DNA from 3 places in the Neobittarella massiliensis (ex Bilen et al. 2018) genome. Region 1 is predicted to be linked to each of the others. Evidence: predicted binding sites of a transcription regulator. Region 1 holds the regulator's gene; each other region holds the start of a gene.
The links. The regulator NrdR, encoded in region 1, represses ribonucleotide reductase genes. The targets are predictions, from matches to a motif close to CACNANATNTNGTG.
Positions count from the first base shown of each region.

Region 1 (5,374 bases):
CGCCGATCATCAAGCGCTGCATCCACACCTCGGCCGACTTCGACTACGCTGATAATCTGTATTTTTCTGATGGGGCGGTAGAGCGGATGCTCGCGGCTCTGCGCGCCGGGGCACACATCGTCACCGATACCCAGATGGCCAGAGCGGGCATCAATAAGACGGTACTGGCCCGTTTTGGCGGGCAGGTACACTGTTTTATGTCTGACTCTGATGTGGCCGCTGAGGCCCGTCAGCGGCAGGTTACGCGGGCGGTGGTTTCGATGGAGCGCGCTGCGGCGCTTTCGGGGCCGCTGCTGTTTGCCATCGGCAATGCGCCCACAGCGCTTTTACATTTGGTGGAGCTGGCTGGCCAGGGGTGCGTGGGGCCGGCCGGTATTATTGGTGTACCGGTGGGCTTTGTCAACGTGATCGAATCGAAAGAGCGGCTGATCGAGAGCGGGCTGTGCTGTATCGCAGCCCGGGGGCGTAAGGGGGGCAGCAATATTGCCGCCTGCATCTGCAATGCGCTGCTGTATATGGCCGACGGCCGGCAGTGATTGGCCTGCACGGGGGCGCTTATTGACTTTTTATCCGGTTTTCAATATAATAAACGTTGTGTATACGGTAATTTGCACGACCGTCTGCCGCTTTTCGGTAGGCGGTCGTGACAGGTATATTACCGAATTTGGCATGGGAGGAAACCCAAGTGAAAAAGAGAGGAAAAGCTACGTTCTTCGTCGTTGCGGCTCTCATCGCGTTCTTGGCCTACACTGCACTGTTTGGCATCACCAGCCAGTACGGCGACGTCAAGACCCCGATACTCAAGGGTGTGGACACCATCCGCTGGGGCATTGATATCCGCGGCGGTGTGGACGTGACCTTTACCCCGCCCGAGGGCACCAAGGCGACCAAAGACGAGCTGGCCGCGGCGGAATCGATCATCCAGCAGCGGCTCATCGCCCAGAACATCACCGACAACGAGGTCTACACCGACTACCAGAATCAGCGCATCATCGTGCGTTTTCCCTGGAAAGACGACGAGACCGATTTTAACCCCGAGGCGGCCATCAAGGAGCTGGGCGAGACGGCCGAGCTCACTTTCCGTGAGGGGGACAACCGCGATTCGAGCGGCAACCCCACCGGGGTGACGGCGGAGAATATCATCCTCACCGGCTCGGACGTGAAGAGCGCCAAGGCCGGCCAGAACCCCAACAATCAGGAGATCGTGGTACAGCTGGAGCTCAATGACAGCGGCAAGGAGAAGTTTGCCGCCGCCACGAAAAAACTGGCCGGTGTGGGGCAGATCTCGATCTGGCTCGATAACACCCGCATCAGCGCGCCGGCGGTAAACGAGGAGATCCCCAACGGGGTGGCCACCATCTCGGGCAACTTTACAGCCGAGACCGCCAAGGACTTAGCCGACAAGATCAATGCCGGCGCGCTGCCTTTTGCTCTTACTGCCGACAACTATAACTCCATCAACCCGACCCTGGGCATGGGCGCCAAAGACGCGATGCTACTGGCCTGCGGTATCGCCTTTGTGGCGGTGTGCATCTTTATGATCGCTGTATATCGGCTGCCGGGCGTGGTGGCCTGCATCGCTCTGGTGGGGCAGGTGGCGGGCGCCTTTGCCGCCGTATCGGGCTATTTTGGACCGTTCCCCAGCTTTACGCTGACTCTGCCGGGTATTGCCGGTATCATTTTGGCGGTGGGTATGGGCGTAGACACCAACATCGTCACCTCCGAGCGCATCAAAGAGGAGATACGCGCGGGCAAATCGGTGGGGGCGGCTGTCACCTCTGGTTTTAAAAACAGTTTTTCGGCTATTTTTGACAGCAACATCACCATGGTCATCGTGGCGGTGATCTTGATGGGTGCTTTTGGCCCGCCGTCGAGCCTGTTTGCCAAATTGCTAAACCCCATCTTCCAGTTCTTCCCCTCAGCTATCACCGGCGCCATCTACTCGTTTGGCTACACGCTGCTGGTGGGTGTGGTTATGAACTTCATCATGGGCGTGACCGCCTCGCGGCTGATGGTCCGCTCGCTCTCCAAGTTTAGGTGTTTTGATAAAAAATGGCTGTTTGGAGGTAAAAAAGATGAAGCGTAATCTCGATATCGTGGGAAAGAAGAAGATATTCTTTGCCATCTCATCCCTCATCGTCGTCTTTACGGTGGTCTTTGCCCTGATCTTTGGGGTGAAGATGGACATCCAGTTTACCGGCGGCTCTATCATCACCTACTCGTTTGACGGCGAGCTGGACGAGAGCGCCTTTGCCAAAGAGCTCTCGGCGGCGCTGGACGCACAGCTGAAGACCCAGCTGTCGGAAAATACCGTCACCAAGAAAGACAACATCATCGTCACCTTGGGGGCCAAAAAGAATGTGAAGGCCGACAAGGTAGAGGCGGCGCTGCAGACGCTGCAGGAGAAATTTCCCGACAACAACATCCAGCAGGAGTCCATCAACTCGGTGAGCGCCTCAATGGGCAGTGAGTTCTTTATCAAGTGTATCGCCGCGGTGGCGGTGGGCGCTATTTTGATGATCCTCTACATCGCTTTCCGCTTTCGCAAGATCGGCGGCTGGTCGGCTGGTGTTATGTCGGTCGTGGCGCTGATGCACGATGTGTTCGTGATCTTTGCGGTGTTCGTGCTGTGCCGCATACCGCTCAACGACAGCTTTATCGCCGTGGTGCTGACTATTTTGGGCTACTCCATCAATGCGACTATCGTGATCTATGACCGCATCCGCGAGAACAGTCGCATACACAGATCGATGTCTGTTGCCGAGCGGGTGAACCTGAGCATCAACCAGACTATGACCCGCACAGTAAACACCACCATCACTACAGTGACCGCAATGGTCATTGTGTGTATCATCGCTCTGATCTACGGTGTGGACTCGATCTTTACCTTTGCTTTCCCCATGATCATCGGTATGATCTCGGGCCTGTACTCGAGCGTGTGCATCAGCGGCCCGCTGTGGGTAACCTGGCAGGAGCACAAAGCCAAGAAAAAAGCAGCGGAAAAGCTGGCTCCCAAAGCCAAAAAGAAATAGCTATATAAAAGAGAAGTGCCGTCTACGTACAGCACTTCTCTTTTATTGTTTACGTGGGGACACGCCGCGTGTTATAATAGTCGCATATGGTTTTCTTATTAAAAACTGGACAACTGGCCTGCCGGCTGCCCGGAAAGGATGCTTACCCGCCATGAAATGCCCGTATTGCGCCCACCCCGAGAGCAAGGTGATCGACTCGCGCCCCACCGACGACGGCGAGAAGATACGCCGACGCCGGGAGTGCCTAAGCTGCCACAACCGTTTTACTACCTACGAGGTGGTGGAGAGTCTGCCGCTGATGGTGATCAAAAAGGACAAGTCGCGAGAGCTTTTCAGCCGCGCCAAGCTGCTCGACGGGCTGGTCCATGCCTGTGAAAAGCGGCCCATTGCGCTGGTCCAGCTGGAAAATCTGGTGGCTGAGATCGAGAACAGCTTTTTAAATTCGATGAAGAGGGAAGTGACCTCTACCGAGATCGGCGAATGTGTGATGCAAAAACTCAAGGACATCGACGAAGTGGCCTATGTGCGCTTTGCCTCGGTCTATCGGCAGTTTCGTGATATCGATACCTTTATGGCCGAGCTGCAGGCACTGCGGGAGAAGAGCCAGAAGTAGTTTTACGGATTAAAAAAGAGCAAAAGAGAGCGAAACTACCGGCGAGTCAGCCGGTAGTTTCGCTCTCTTTTTTAGTTGGCGATCAGGTAAATATCTCGAGAGACATGTTGTCGCCTTTTAAGATGTGATCGAGACTGGATTTAAGGGAGTACGTCTCGCCCAGATAAAGGGCATAGTCTCCCTTTTCGAGATAGCCCTGCATTTTGTAGATGGAGGTAGCCAGTTCCTCGGCGTATTTGCGGTTGATGAACAGGCTGATAGTGGGCTTGCACTCCTCCCATGTCTTGAGGAGTTTTTCGTTTTGCCGGTACAGCGATTCGTCCTCGGACTGGGCCAGCAGCACCACGTCATCGAGCTCCTCGCTGAGCTTTTCGTACTTTTGGGTGAGAATTGTGGTGGAGGTAACTGCGATGGCCACACAACCCAAAAAGATGAGCAGCGAGATCAGTATGCGCTTCATTGGTGTACCTCCTTACTTTACCTGCTCTTTTTTGACCAGTTTGATATTGCGGTGGTCGTCGCAGGTCAAGAGAAAAATGTCTTCGACCCGGCAGTTGCTGGCACCGGCTTTTTCGAGGATAAAGTCGGAGGAGACCCCGATCTCCTGCATGTTGTGGTAGAGCATTTTTCCATCGCTCACCAGCACGATGTCCGGGGAGTCGTCGCTGCCCTGAAGCTGCATGTCTTTGTTGTTGACGGGGGTGACACAGTAGCGGGGCAGTACGCTCATTTGCCCGTTGGTCTCGACAATGGCGTAGTAGACGTCTTCCAGTTTAAAGATATCTTTGAGGCGCAGCTCTTCCATCAGGTCTTCTACTGTCATGCGCAGTGTTTTGAGCTCTTGCTGGACGATTTTTCCCTCACGGATGACCACCACTGGCGACCCGGTCACCAATTTGCGAAAGCCGCGGCTCTTGAGGGAGAAAAAGGAGAGGAACACTTCGAAACAGATAATGAGCAGGATAGGCAGGATGCCGGCCAGGAGCGGGATATCGGTGTTCTCGATGGGCAGAGACACGATGTTGGAAATGAGCAGTGTCGTCACCAGTTCGGACGGCTGCAGCTCACTGATCTGCCGTTTGCCCATCAGCCGCAGAGCTACCACGATCACCAGATAAAGTATGGTCGTGCGTATGATCAATACTAACATAACATCACCTGCAGCTAGTATCGGCTGCCGCCGAATAGATTATGCACCTGATATTTGGCGGTGGGCGGGCGCGGCTGCCGCTGTATGAGCCGCGTGCTTTTCGTCTACACTACCAGGCGAGGTGATATAGGATGGATCGACTGTCGACCGACATAACGAAAAACATCGTATCGATGCGTGCTGCTATGCAGAACTCTTCTGATTTTATCAATAAGCCGCTGCAGTTGGGCGGTTTTCGCTGTGAGCTGCTCATCTGTGAGGGGATGGTGAGCATCAGTACGCTGGCCGAGCTGATCATAGAGCCGCTGCGGGAGTACCGGGATCAGGTATACCCCAGTGCCCAACAGCTATATGTGGAGCTGACGACGGCCGATTATCTGGCCGCCGACCAGAAGATCGTACTGACCACCGACGAGGTGATGCAGTTTATGATGTCTGGCTTTGCGGTACTGCTCATCGATGGCTGTGACAAAGGTATTGCCATGGGGGTGCAGGGGTTTAACTTTCGCTCGGTGTCGGAGCCGTCGGGGGAGCAGAACATGCGCGGCTCTCGCGAGGGTTTTGTGGAGGCGGCGCGCA
Region 1 covers NZ_JACOGI010000001.1:1,035,194-1,040,567, forward strand. Annotated here, with positions in the region: gene H8K20_RS04760 (precorrin-8X methylmutase) at 1-536, shown strand, start outside; gene H8K20_RS04765 (preprotein translocase subunit SecD) at 686-2,086, shown strand; gene secF (protein translocase subunit SecF) at 2,076-3,032, shown strand; gene nrdR (transcriptional regulator NrdR) at 3,184-3,645, shown strand; gene H8K20_RS04780 (DUF4363 family protein) at 3,728-4,105, opposite strand; gene H8K20_RS04785 (DUF421 domain-containing protein) at 4,118-4,795, opposite strand; gene H8K20_RS04790 (spore germination protein) at 4,927-5,374, shown strand, end outside.

Region 2 (5,374 bases), on a different contig from region 1:
CCGGCTTCCTGGGCCACTGCCACCGACGAGGCCGCCGAGGCCGGCGCCATCGAGGGCCGCCCCGAGCTGGTCGACTACATCACCAACATCCTGGAGCCGATCAACGCCCAGAGAGGTGACAGCCTGCCTGTCTCGACCTTTAAGGATTGCGCCGACGGCACCGTGCCGCTGGGCTCCTCCGCTTATGAGAAACGCGGTATCGCCGTGGACGTTCCCACCTGGAACCCCGACAACTGCATTCAGTGTAACTTCTGCTCCTACGTCTGCCCCCACGCGGTCATCCGCCCGGTGGTGCTGACCGAGGAAGAGGCAGCTGCGGCCCCCGCCGCCATGAAGACTGCCGATATGACCGGTATGCCCGGCTACAAGTTCGCCATGACCATCTCGGTCCTCGACTGCACCGGCTGCGGCTCTTGCGCCAACGTCTGCCCGGGCAAGAAGGGCGAGAAGGCTCTGGTCATGAACTCGCTGGACAGCCAGCTGGAGCAGGCCGACGTGTTTGCTTACGGCACCGAGATCGAGGCCAAACCCGAGGTGGCTGCCAAGTTCAAAGAGACCACCGTCAAGGGCAGCCAGTTCAAACAGCCGCTGCTCGAGTTCTCGGGCGCCTGCGCCGGCTGTGGCGAGACCCCGTACGCCAAGCTGATCACCCAGGTGTGCGGCGACCGCATGTACATCGCCAACGCCACTGGCTGCTCCTCCATCTGGGGCGGCAGCTCGCCCTCTACCCCGTACACCACCAACAAAGAGGGCAAAGGTCCTTCCTGGGGCAACTCGCTGTTTGAGGACAACGCTGAGTACGGCTACGGCATGTACCTGGCTCAAGCTACCCTGCGCAGCCACCTGATCGCCGATGTGTGCGCTCTGTGCAAAGACGCCACCGGCGACCTGAAAACCGCCTGCGAGGAGTACCTGTCCACCGTGGACGACGGCAATGCCAACAAGGCCGCGACCGAGAAATTGGTCTGTGAGCTGGAGAAAGACGGCTCTGACGCCGCCAAAGCCATCCTGGAGGACAAAGACTTCCTGGCCAAGAAATCCATCTGGATCTTCGGCGGTGACGGCTGGGCCTACGACATCGGTTTCGGCGGTCTGGACCACGTGATCGCTTCCGGCGAGGACGTGAACATCATGGTGTTCAACACCGAGGTGTACTCCAACACCGGCGGCCAGTCCTCTAAGGCCACCCCCACCGGCGCTGTGGCGCAGTTCGCTGCGGCCGGCAAAGAGATCAAACAAAAAGATCTGGCTGCCATCGCCATGAGCTACGGCTATGTGTACGTGGCCCAGGTCGGTATGGGCGCCGACTACAACCAGTGCATGAAAGCCATCGTCGAGGCCGAGAGCTACAACGGCCCCTCGCTGGTCATCGGTTATGCCCCCTGCATCAACCACGGTATCCGCGGTGGTCTGGTCAATGCCCAGGCCGAGATCAAAAACGCTGTTCAGGCCGGTTACTGGCACCTGTTCCGCTTTGATCCCCGCCTGAAAGCACAGGGCAAGAACCCGTTCCAGCTGGACAGCAAGGCCCCCACTGCCAACTACGGCGACTTCATCAAGAATGAGGTCCGCTACACCTCGCTGACCCGCTCTTTCCCGGATCGGGCCGAGGACCTGTTCGAGAAAGCCGAGAAGTTTGCAGCCGACAAGTACGAGCATCTGCTGAAACTGTCTAAACTGTACGACGTAGAGTAATCTACATCATCTATAAAAAGGTCGGAGACTTCGGTCTCCGGCCTTTTTTGTGCTGGGGCAGCTTGGCGTTTTGCACCAGTTACTGGCTGTTTGCACCGCTTACTGCCGCTGTGCTATACTCTTTATACTGGAGCGGTAAACACTGCACAAAAAGCCGGCAGTGCCCGAAGCGGGCGCTCTGCAGAGAGGGGCAACGGAGATGAGAGAAACGATCGATAACCAGGACCGCAGCGCGGTGATCCGGGAAGGTATCGCCCAGCGGGGAATGACCGTAAAGAGCTTTGCCGCACAGATCGGCATGCCGTACTCCACGCTGCTCTCGATCTTGAAAAGCGGGGTGGGGGGCGCTGCGCTGGATAACCTGCAAAAAATCTGCGCCGGGCTGCAGCTGCCCCTGGCGGCGTTACAGTCGCCGACACTGCCGCAACCGCCCATCTCCGGTCCGGCGCTGACCGCCGCGGAGCAGCGACTGCTCAAACAGTACCGCGCGCTGCCAAAGATGCAGCCGGCGGTGTGCAAGCTACTGGATATAGAAAAGCCGTGAATAGGTACCGAGAGGTGCTGCACTGCTGGACCCTGTAAAAAAGAGCGCCGGACAGGCAGACTGTTCCAGCGCTCTTTTTTGGCGCTGTATTTAGACAAGGATACCGTACCACTCCAATGCGGGAAAGCTACAAACCATCTGGCTGCAGCCGATAAAAATGCCTATCTAGGACGGTGTCGCGACATACTTTTATCGGCGTGGCGCATATCGCATAGAAAATAAGTATACCTGCCCAAACTTGCCCAAACCTGCCCAACAAATATCGTCACTACAGTATTTTCAAATATATTGCGTTGATAGGGTCGCAGTGATACAATATATAGTGTTACATGCTGAATTTTGCATGATGAATGCAGCGTGCTGATTTAGTTGGCGGGCAGCCGCCGCGATATAATACCACATAGAGGAAGAGGGAAAAAAGAGCATGTCAGTTTCTAAAAACGCCCAGACGGTACTGGAGCGGCGGTACCTGATCCGCGATGAGGAAGGAGCAGTCACCGAGACGGTGGACGGAATGTTTCACCGGGTGGCCAAAGCCATAGCCGCCGCCGACCTGCAGTACGACCGTGAGGCCGATGTAGCGGCCCTGGCCGACAAATTTTACCACATGATGACCGAGCTGGAGTTCTTGCCCAACTCGCCCACGCTGATGAATGCGGGGCGGCCGTTGGGGCAGTTGTCGGCTTGTTTCGTGCTGCCGGTGGCCGACTCGATGGAAGATATCTTCGAGGCCATCAAGCAGGCGGCGCTGATACACAAGTCGGGCGGCGGCACCGGCTTTAGCTTTTCGCGGCTGCGGCCCAACGGCAGCACCGTAAATTCTACCGGCGGGGTGGCGTCGGGGCCCATCAGCTTTATGCGGGTATTCAATATGGCCACCGAGGCGGTGAAACAGGGCGGCACCCGGCGGGGGGCCAACATGGGCATCCTGCGGGTGGACCACCCGGATATCCTGTCTTTTATAGACTGCAAAAAAGACAACGCCGACATCACCAACTTCAACATCTCGGTGGGCATTACCGAGGATTTTATGGCGGCGGTCATTGCCGGCGGCGACTACGACTTGATCGACCCCTCTACCAAAAAGGTAGTGGGCCACCAGAATGCCAAGCTGGTATTTGACAAGATCGTCGAGGGCGCCTGGCACAACGGCGAGCCCGGCATCATTTTTTTAGACCGGCTCAACCGAGACAATGTAGTGCCCGCACAGGGCGAGATCGAGAGCACCAACCCCTGCGGAGAGCAACCGCTTTTGCCCTATGAGAGCTGCAACCTGGGTTCTATCAACCTGGTGAAGATGCTCAAAAAGGGGGAGGACGGCCGCTACCGGGTCGACTACGACAAATTAAAAGCCACCGTACACGCGGCAGTTCACTTTTTAGATAATGTTATCGACGTGAATAAATACCCCATCGACAAGATCGATGAGGTGACCAAGGCCACCCGCAAGATCGGCCTGGGCGTAATGGGCTTTGCCGACATGCTGCTGTACATGGGCATCTCGTACAGTTCGGATGAAGGCGTGCAGATGGCCCGGGAAGTGATGCGCTTTATCAACGAGCAGGGGCATTTGGCCAGCCAGGAACTGGCCAAGGTGCGCGGCCCATTCCCGCTGTTTAGCCAGAGCATCTATAAAGACCAGGCGCCGCTGCGCAACGGAACCATCACCACCATCGCCCCCACCGGCACGCTGTCGATCATCGGCGGCTGCTCCAGCGGAGTAGAGCCGGTATTTGCCTATGTGTTCATTCGCAACGTGATGGACAAGACCGAACTCATCGAAGTAAACCCCATCTTAAAGGAACGGCTCATCCAGCGGGGGCTGTACTCTGACGAGCTGATGCGCAAGATCTCTAAAGAGGGGACCATCGCCCACATCGAGGAGATCCCGGCGGATATCCGCGACGTATTCGTGTGCGCCCACGACGTGACACCGGAGTACCACGTGAAGATGCAGTCGGCATTTCAAGAGTACACCGACAACGCCGTATCGAAAACGGTCAACTTCTCCAACAGCGCCACGCTAGAAGATGTAGCCCAGGTGTATATGCTGGCCTACCGGCTGGGCTGCAAAGGGGTGACCATCTACCGCGACGGCAGCCGTGACAACCAGGTGCTCAATATCGGCAAGGTAAAAGACGGCTCTCAGCCGGCTGCTCCCGCCGCTGCACCACTGCCCCAGCTGCCTACCGAGATCGGTCCGCGGCCACGGCCGGAGGTGGTGACAGGCTTTACCGAGCGAATGAAGATCGGCTGTGGGAACCTGTACATTACCGTAAATTACGACAAAGACGGCATTGTGGAGGTGTTCACCAATACCGGCAAAGCCGGCGGCTGCCCCTCTCAGTCGGAGGCGACGGCACGGCTGACCTCTATTGCCCTGCGCTCGGGCATATCGGTGGACGAGATCATCGACCAGCTCAAGGGTATCCGCTGCCCGTCGACCATCCGCCAGCAGGGGATGAGCTGCACTTCCTGCCCGGATGCTATTGCTAAAGTGGTCAAGAAAGTGGACCAGTTCATTAAAAACGGTGGGGCTGAGGGGGGCCAGATCATCCCCAGCTCATCGGTGACGCCGCCCCAGAAAGTAAAGCCCTCGGACCAGGGATTTATTGAGCGGCAGGACGGCTATGCGCTGCCGTCCCACGCACTGCGCACCTGCCCGGACTGCGGCAGCGCGCTGGAACATGAGGGCGGTTGCGTGGTCTGCCGCAACTGCGGTTTCTCCAAGTGTGGCTGAACCGGTGTTCCTAGCGACTCAAATTTATGAATAAACTGTAAAAATGCGCTGTGAACAGGTCGTTCACAGCGCATTTTTTTGCTTTTAATAGGTACTGATACTTTTTACCGACTGGGCTTTTTCGCCAAATAGAGTTTGATGGTATCGCTCAGGGCGTAACGGCCACCATGACGCTGGATGATGTCGCGTATCTCGGCGGCAAAGGCCTGTTTTGTTTTTGCTGGCAGCGAGAGCTGGTCGCAGTTGGTGGCGAGCAGGGCGACATAGCTGTCGGCATCGTAATTTAGCACCTGCTGGTAGGTCTTGTAGGTGATGCTCGTAAAGCCGTGGGCGGCCAGCTGATCGGCAAAACTGATCGCCGGACTCTTCTGGTCGGGGACAGGCGGCTGCAGAGA
Region 2 covers NZ_JACOGI010000002.1:81,846-87,219, reverse strand. Annotated here, with positions in the region: gene nifJ (pyruvate:ferredoxin (flavodoxin) oxidoreductase) at 1-1,695, shown strand, start outside; gene H8K20_RS09520 (helix-turn-helix domain-containing protein) at 1,895-2,239, shown strand; gene H8K20_RS09515 (vitamin B12-dependent ribonucleotide reductase) at 2,664-4,979, shown strand; gene H8K20_RS09510 (class I SAM-dependent methyltransferase) at 5,084-5,374, opposite strand, start outside.
Region 2: H8K20_RS09515 (vitamin B12-dependent ribonucleotide reductase) is a predicted target of NrdR. The motif match lies at 2,551-2,564, and genes of this name have one in related genera.

Region 3 (5,374 bases), on a different contig from region 1:
TGCCAGCTACGATATAATCCATATAAAAACCTCCTCCAAAGTCCTGCCGCTACATAAAAAACAGCGCGGGAGAGAAACCCCACCCCGCTGTGTGTCGGTCATATCCCTACTATAAGCTGCCATAAATCCTTTTGCAAGGCCTTTTTCTCACATTGTTAAAGGCTACAGACACCCGCCGGCCACATGCGCTATAGTGCACAAAAAAGCGGCTGCCACCCCGTCTGTTCCCCTGCTTTTTTTGTGAAAGGTGCGGCATTTTTAGTCGCTCTTTTCTATGTCCTGTCACCCGGCAAAAAAAGAGCGCCCGGCCGGCCCCGGGCGGGGCTCAGTCAGGCGCTCTCTCAAGCGGCATCTGCGCTTACAGCTTCTGCATCTGCACGTCGTGTTTTACCCGGTCGTGCTCCTCGGCGCGCTTGGCGTTGTTCCAGTGGTCCATGGTGCCCACCAAATAGCCGGTGATGCGGCGGATGCGCTCAAAGCCCACCCCTTCGCCGATGTATTTTTCATTGGTCGCGGTTTTCTGTGCCATAGTCGTTACCTCCCTGGTCGCGGCAGGGCCCCAGGCCCTGTACGGTCTCCTGTTTGCTGCTTATAAAAAGTGTATGTCTATCTTCGCGGTGCGCGGCTGCGCGCTCGGCAGTCGGCCCGGTGCTTGTGTAGGCGTTGATGCCGGTGTTCATGTGTGCGTGGTGTTGTCGCCAGTGCCGCTCCTTCTGTCTATTCAATGCCCACGAACTGGGGCACCCCGGGGTACTGGCGCTGCAGCTCCCTGAGCTTTTCGGGGCTGATCCCCTCCCCCTCACGCCGGCCGCAGCGGGGACACACGTCGCCGATGATGCCGGTATAGCCGCAGATCGGGTCGCGGTCTACCGGGTGGTTGATCGACCCGTAGCCGATGCCCGCCTCTTTCATACAGCGCACGATCTGCTCAAAGGCGTCCAGGTTCTGCAGGGGGTCGCCGTCCAGCTCCACATACGAGATGTGGCCGCCGTTGGTCAGATTGTGGTACGGGGCCTCCAGCCTTATCTTGTCAAAGGCGCCGATGGGAAAATACACTGGAATGTGGAAGCTGTTGGTGTAGTAGTCGCGGTCGGTCACACCGGGTATCTCGCCGTACACCTCGCGGTCGATGCGCACGAACCGGCCCGACAGCCCCTCGGCCGGGGTGCCGATCAGCGAGTAGTTGAGCCCGGTACGCTTACTCTCGGTGTCACAGCGCTTGCGCATAAACCCGATGATCTCCAGCCCCAGGTTCTGGGCCTCTTTGCTCTCGCCGTGGTGGGCGCCGATCAGCGCTTTCAGGCACTCGGCCAGACCGATAAAGCCAATAGTCAGGGTACCGTGTTTGAGCACCTCGCCCACCGTGTCCTCCGGCCCCAGCTTCTCCGAGTCGATCCATACCCCCTGCCCCATCAGGAAGGGGTAGTTCTTCACTTTTTTCTGGCACTGGATCTTAAAGCGGTGGTTGAGCTGGTCGATGACCAGGTCGATCTTGCGGTCCAGCTCCTCAAAGAACCAGTCGATGTCGCCGTGGGATTTTATGGCGATGCGCGGCAGGTTGATCGAGGTGAATGACAGGTTTCCCCGCCCGCTCACGATCTCCCGCTCGGGGTCGTAGTTGTTGGCCATCACCCGCGTGCGGCAGCCCATGTAGCCGATCTCGGTCTCCGGGTGGCCGGGCTTATAGTACATGGCGTTGAACGGTGCGTCCAAGAACGAGAAGTTGGGGAACAGCCGCTTGGCCGATACCTTGCAGGCCAGCTTGAACAGATCGTAGTTGGGGTCGCCGGGGTTGTAGTTCACCCCTTCTTTTACCTTGAAGATGTGGATGGGGAAGATGGGGGTCTCGCCGTTGCCCAGCCCCTTCTCGGTGGCCAGCAGCACACTCTCGATGACCAGCCGGCCCTCGGGGCTCACGTCCATGCCGTAGTTGATCGAGCTAAACGGGATCTGTGCCCCGGCGCGCGAATGCATGGTGTTTAAGTTGTGTACCAGCGCCTCCATGGCCTGGTAGCAGGCGCGGCGGGTCTCTTTCACCGCGTAGGTCTTGGTGTGTGCAGCTACCGTCGCGGCGGTCTCGGCACTGCAAATGCCGTCTTGCAGCGCCGCCTTCAGCGCATCTTCAAAGCCCTCGGCGTCTTCCAGCGCCGGGGCAAAACCGGCCTTTTGCAGCTTATCCAGCACCGCTGCGGCGGCCTGCTGCCCGTCGGGCAGGTCGGCCAGCAGCTCCAGGCACTTACCCAGGTTCTGCCGGTACAGCCGGTTATAGGTCTTGATCACGCCTTTGGCCAGCGCATAGTCAAAGTTGGGGATCGACTGGCCGCCGTGCTGGTCGTTTTGGTTAGACTGGATGGCGATGCAGGCCAGCGCCGCGTAGGATTGAATGTCGTTGGGCTCACGCAGGTGGCCGTGTCCGGTAGAAAAACCGCCGGTAAACAGCTTATCCAGGTCGATCTGGCAGCAGGTGGTGGTCAGTGTGTAAAAATCCATATCGTGGATGTGGATATCGCCCTTGATGTGGGCCTGCGCGTGCTCGGGGTCGAGAATAAACATCTCGTAAAAGCGCTTGGCCCCCTCCGAGCCGTACTTGAGCATGGTGCCCATGGCGGTGTCGCCGTCGATGTTGGCGTTCTCGCGCTTGATGTCGTTTTCCGCCGCGTCCTGAAAGGTCAGGTCCTCATACACCTTCATCAGGCGCGAGTTCATCTCCCGCACCTTGCTGCGCTCGGCCCGGTACAAAATGTACTCTTTGGCGGTGCGGGCGTGCCCCTGGTCCACCAGTACTTTCTCCACCGCGTCCTGAATGTCCTCCACTGTGGGAGAGGTGTTGTGCAGTTCCCCCTCCAGGTACTGCTCCACCATGCCGGCCAGCTCCTTGGCCGTCTGGTAGTCCTGCCCGCCCAGCTGTGCGGCGGCCAGAAAGATGGCGTTGGCGATCTTATCGCTGTCAAAGCGGACCGTGCGCCCGTCTCTCTTCACAATGGTCTCGATCATGTCGCTGTCTCCTTTTGTAGTACCATTCTATATCACATACTGTGCACCGGCAGCCAGCCGGTCGATAAGCAAAATAGCCAGGGGAACGACTGCGAAAAAATACCGTGACCACCACGCAAAGTAGCCACGACATGCAGATCGGTCTGTGCTAGCATTATTTTAAGCCAACCCTCAGGGGATGTCAACAGGAAAATCCTATAATTAGTAGGTGTTTTTTATTTGGACCACTATATATTGTGTTGCTGCAAAGCAAGCTTTTGTGAAAGTGAGATATACAAAATGTAATATTACAAAAAATAAATACAGATAGAATGTATACTTATTTACTCTTGTTTCCCATATCCATGCGGTTTTTGCCACTTTGCTTTACAGTGGTACGCAAAAATTTTATACTGTGTATCAGACCACAATATCCAGTGTAGGGGTCTCTTTAAAATTTTTTTTACCCGCGCGGCAGGTCTCAAAATGCGTCCGGCGAAGCCTGTCGAAAGTATATAAATGAGGTCGATCACGGCTGTGCGCTATTTACAGATGGCCACAGCGATCCATGTTTTTTGCGAGGTATCATCATGCGAGAAAAAATACAGGCGCTCTGCCGCCAGCTGGGGCTGGCGGGGGCAGAATTCGTCACCGTGCCCGATATGCCCGGCACCCCCTATGCAGTCAGCATTGCCGTGCCGCTGTCCAATGCCATCGTCGACGAGATCGACGGCGCTCCCACCCACTCCTACTTTCACCACTATCGCACCGTCAACGCCTATATCGACCACTGCCTGCTGCGTATCGGTCTGCTGCTGGGGCAACACGGCTACCGGTATATCCCCATCGGCGCCTCCCAGAGCGTCAATCTGCCCGGCTCCAGCTACCAGGGTCGCTACTCCCACAAAAAGGTGGCCTGCATGGCTGGGGCGGGCTACATCGGCAAAAGCTGTTTGTTCATCCATCACCAGTACGGCCCGCGGGTGCGCCTGGGCACCCTGTTTTGCGACTGCCCCGCGCTGGATACGCCGCCCCGCCCCACCGGCGAGAGCTGCGGCAGCTGCACGATCTGCCAGCAGGCCTGCCCGGCGCTGGCCATTTTGGGCAAAAACTGGAACGAGGTGCGCTGCCGCGAAGAGATGTTCGATCCCGCCGCCTGTAGCCAGCACATGAAGCGCGCCTTCCAGCACATCGGCCGCGGCGCGGTCTGCGGCATCTGCATGCGGGTGTGTCCCAAGGGGGGGCATCACTAGCCATATCTGCCAGTCTCTAAAAAGGAAGAGGAGGATATACCGTCCTCCTCTTCCTTTTTGTCAAAAGGGGTCTTACCGCCGGTGGGTGTGTTTTTTCTTCCATCTATAACAAACGCCCACGGCGGCCAAAATGCATACAAATATTGGTAAGAGCACCGCCGCCCAACGCAAAAAGACATCCAGGGTATCGGTGTGGGGGGATAGGGACGCCATCATACACACAACACCCGGTGCCGTACACAAAACCATGACCAGGTACACCCGGTTCAGCCGTCCCCGGTCGGGTGCATGCCGCCATATCTGATCGAGCAGCCGCTGAAAGCGTCTTATATTCTGGCGCAGCATAAACCGTTTGGCCTCCAGCCTCGGCATACCCGCCACCTGCAGCAACCAGTCGATCATCCAGAGGGAACTTATAAAATTTAAGATCATCCACAGAAAAAAATAGGTATACCGCGGCAAAAAAACGCCTCCTATCCCTCATGTACAGATCTGATAGCCTCCTGGACCAGTGCTCTTTAGTCCGGCGAATAACAATCAGCCTGCAGATCGGTGCTTTCATTATAAGTTAGGCGGCATCCATATAGCCGATTTCCTGCAACAACCGTACCAGCTGCTCTTTATGATCCAAGTCACAGTACCCGTATACCACAGTCTGCCCTATATACGCCGCCACCGCGTACATATCTCCGGCCTGCAGCGTGTAAACGGCATAGTTCGACCGCTGGGTCACCGTGTCGGTAAATGGGCTCTGCATCCACTGCGATACGATGCGCTGGTGCGCCCGCTCATAGGTATCCCGCGCAGCGCCCGGATCATCAAATATATATACCGAAAACTGCAGTTGACCGTCTCCGGCAGAGATATATCGTGCAAGGCCCGGGTAGTCCGCCAGCTCATCCGCCCCCATCTCCTGGGGCGCGTATCCCTGTGCTGTCAGCGCGGCGCGCACCTGCTCGGCGGTGGGCGGCGTCTTGGGCGCCATCTCCCCCAGCATAAACAGAGCCAGCCCCAGCATGCCCGCCGCACATACCAGCTTTGCCGCGGCGTCCACATACTGCCGCCGCACTTTTTTTGCTCCGTGCGGTGGGCGGTCAGCCGCCGTGTCAGCTGCTCTGGCCGGCCGCGGCCGGCCGTATACCACGCCC
Region 3 covers NZ_JACOGI010000002.1:71,635-77,008, forward strand. Annotated here, with positions in the region: gene H8K20_RS09465 (carbohydrate kinase family protein) at 1-22, opposite strand, end outside; gene nrdD (anaerobic ribonucleoside-triphosphate reductase) at 359-529, opposite strand; gene H8K20_RS09475 (anaerobic ribonucleoside triphosphate reductase) at 718-2,994, opposite strand; gene H8K20_RS09480 (4Fe-4S double cluster binding domain-containing protein) at 3,564-4,226, shown strand; gene H8K20_RS09485 (hypothetical protein) at 4,795-5,374, opposite strand, start outside.
Region 3: H8K20_RS09475 (anaerobic ribonucleoside triphosphate reductase) is a predicted target of NrdR. The motif match lies at 3,220-3,233, and genes of this name have one in related genera.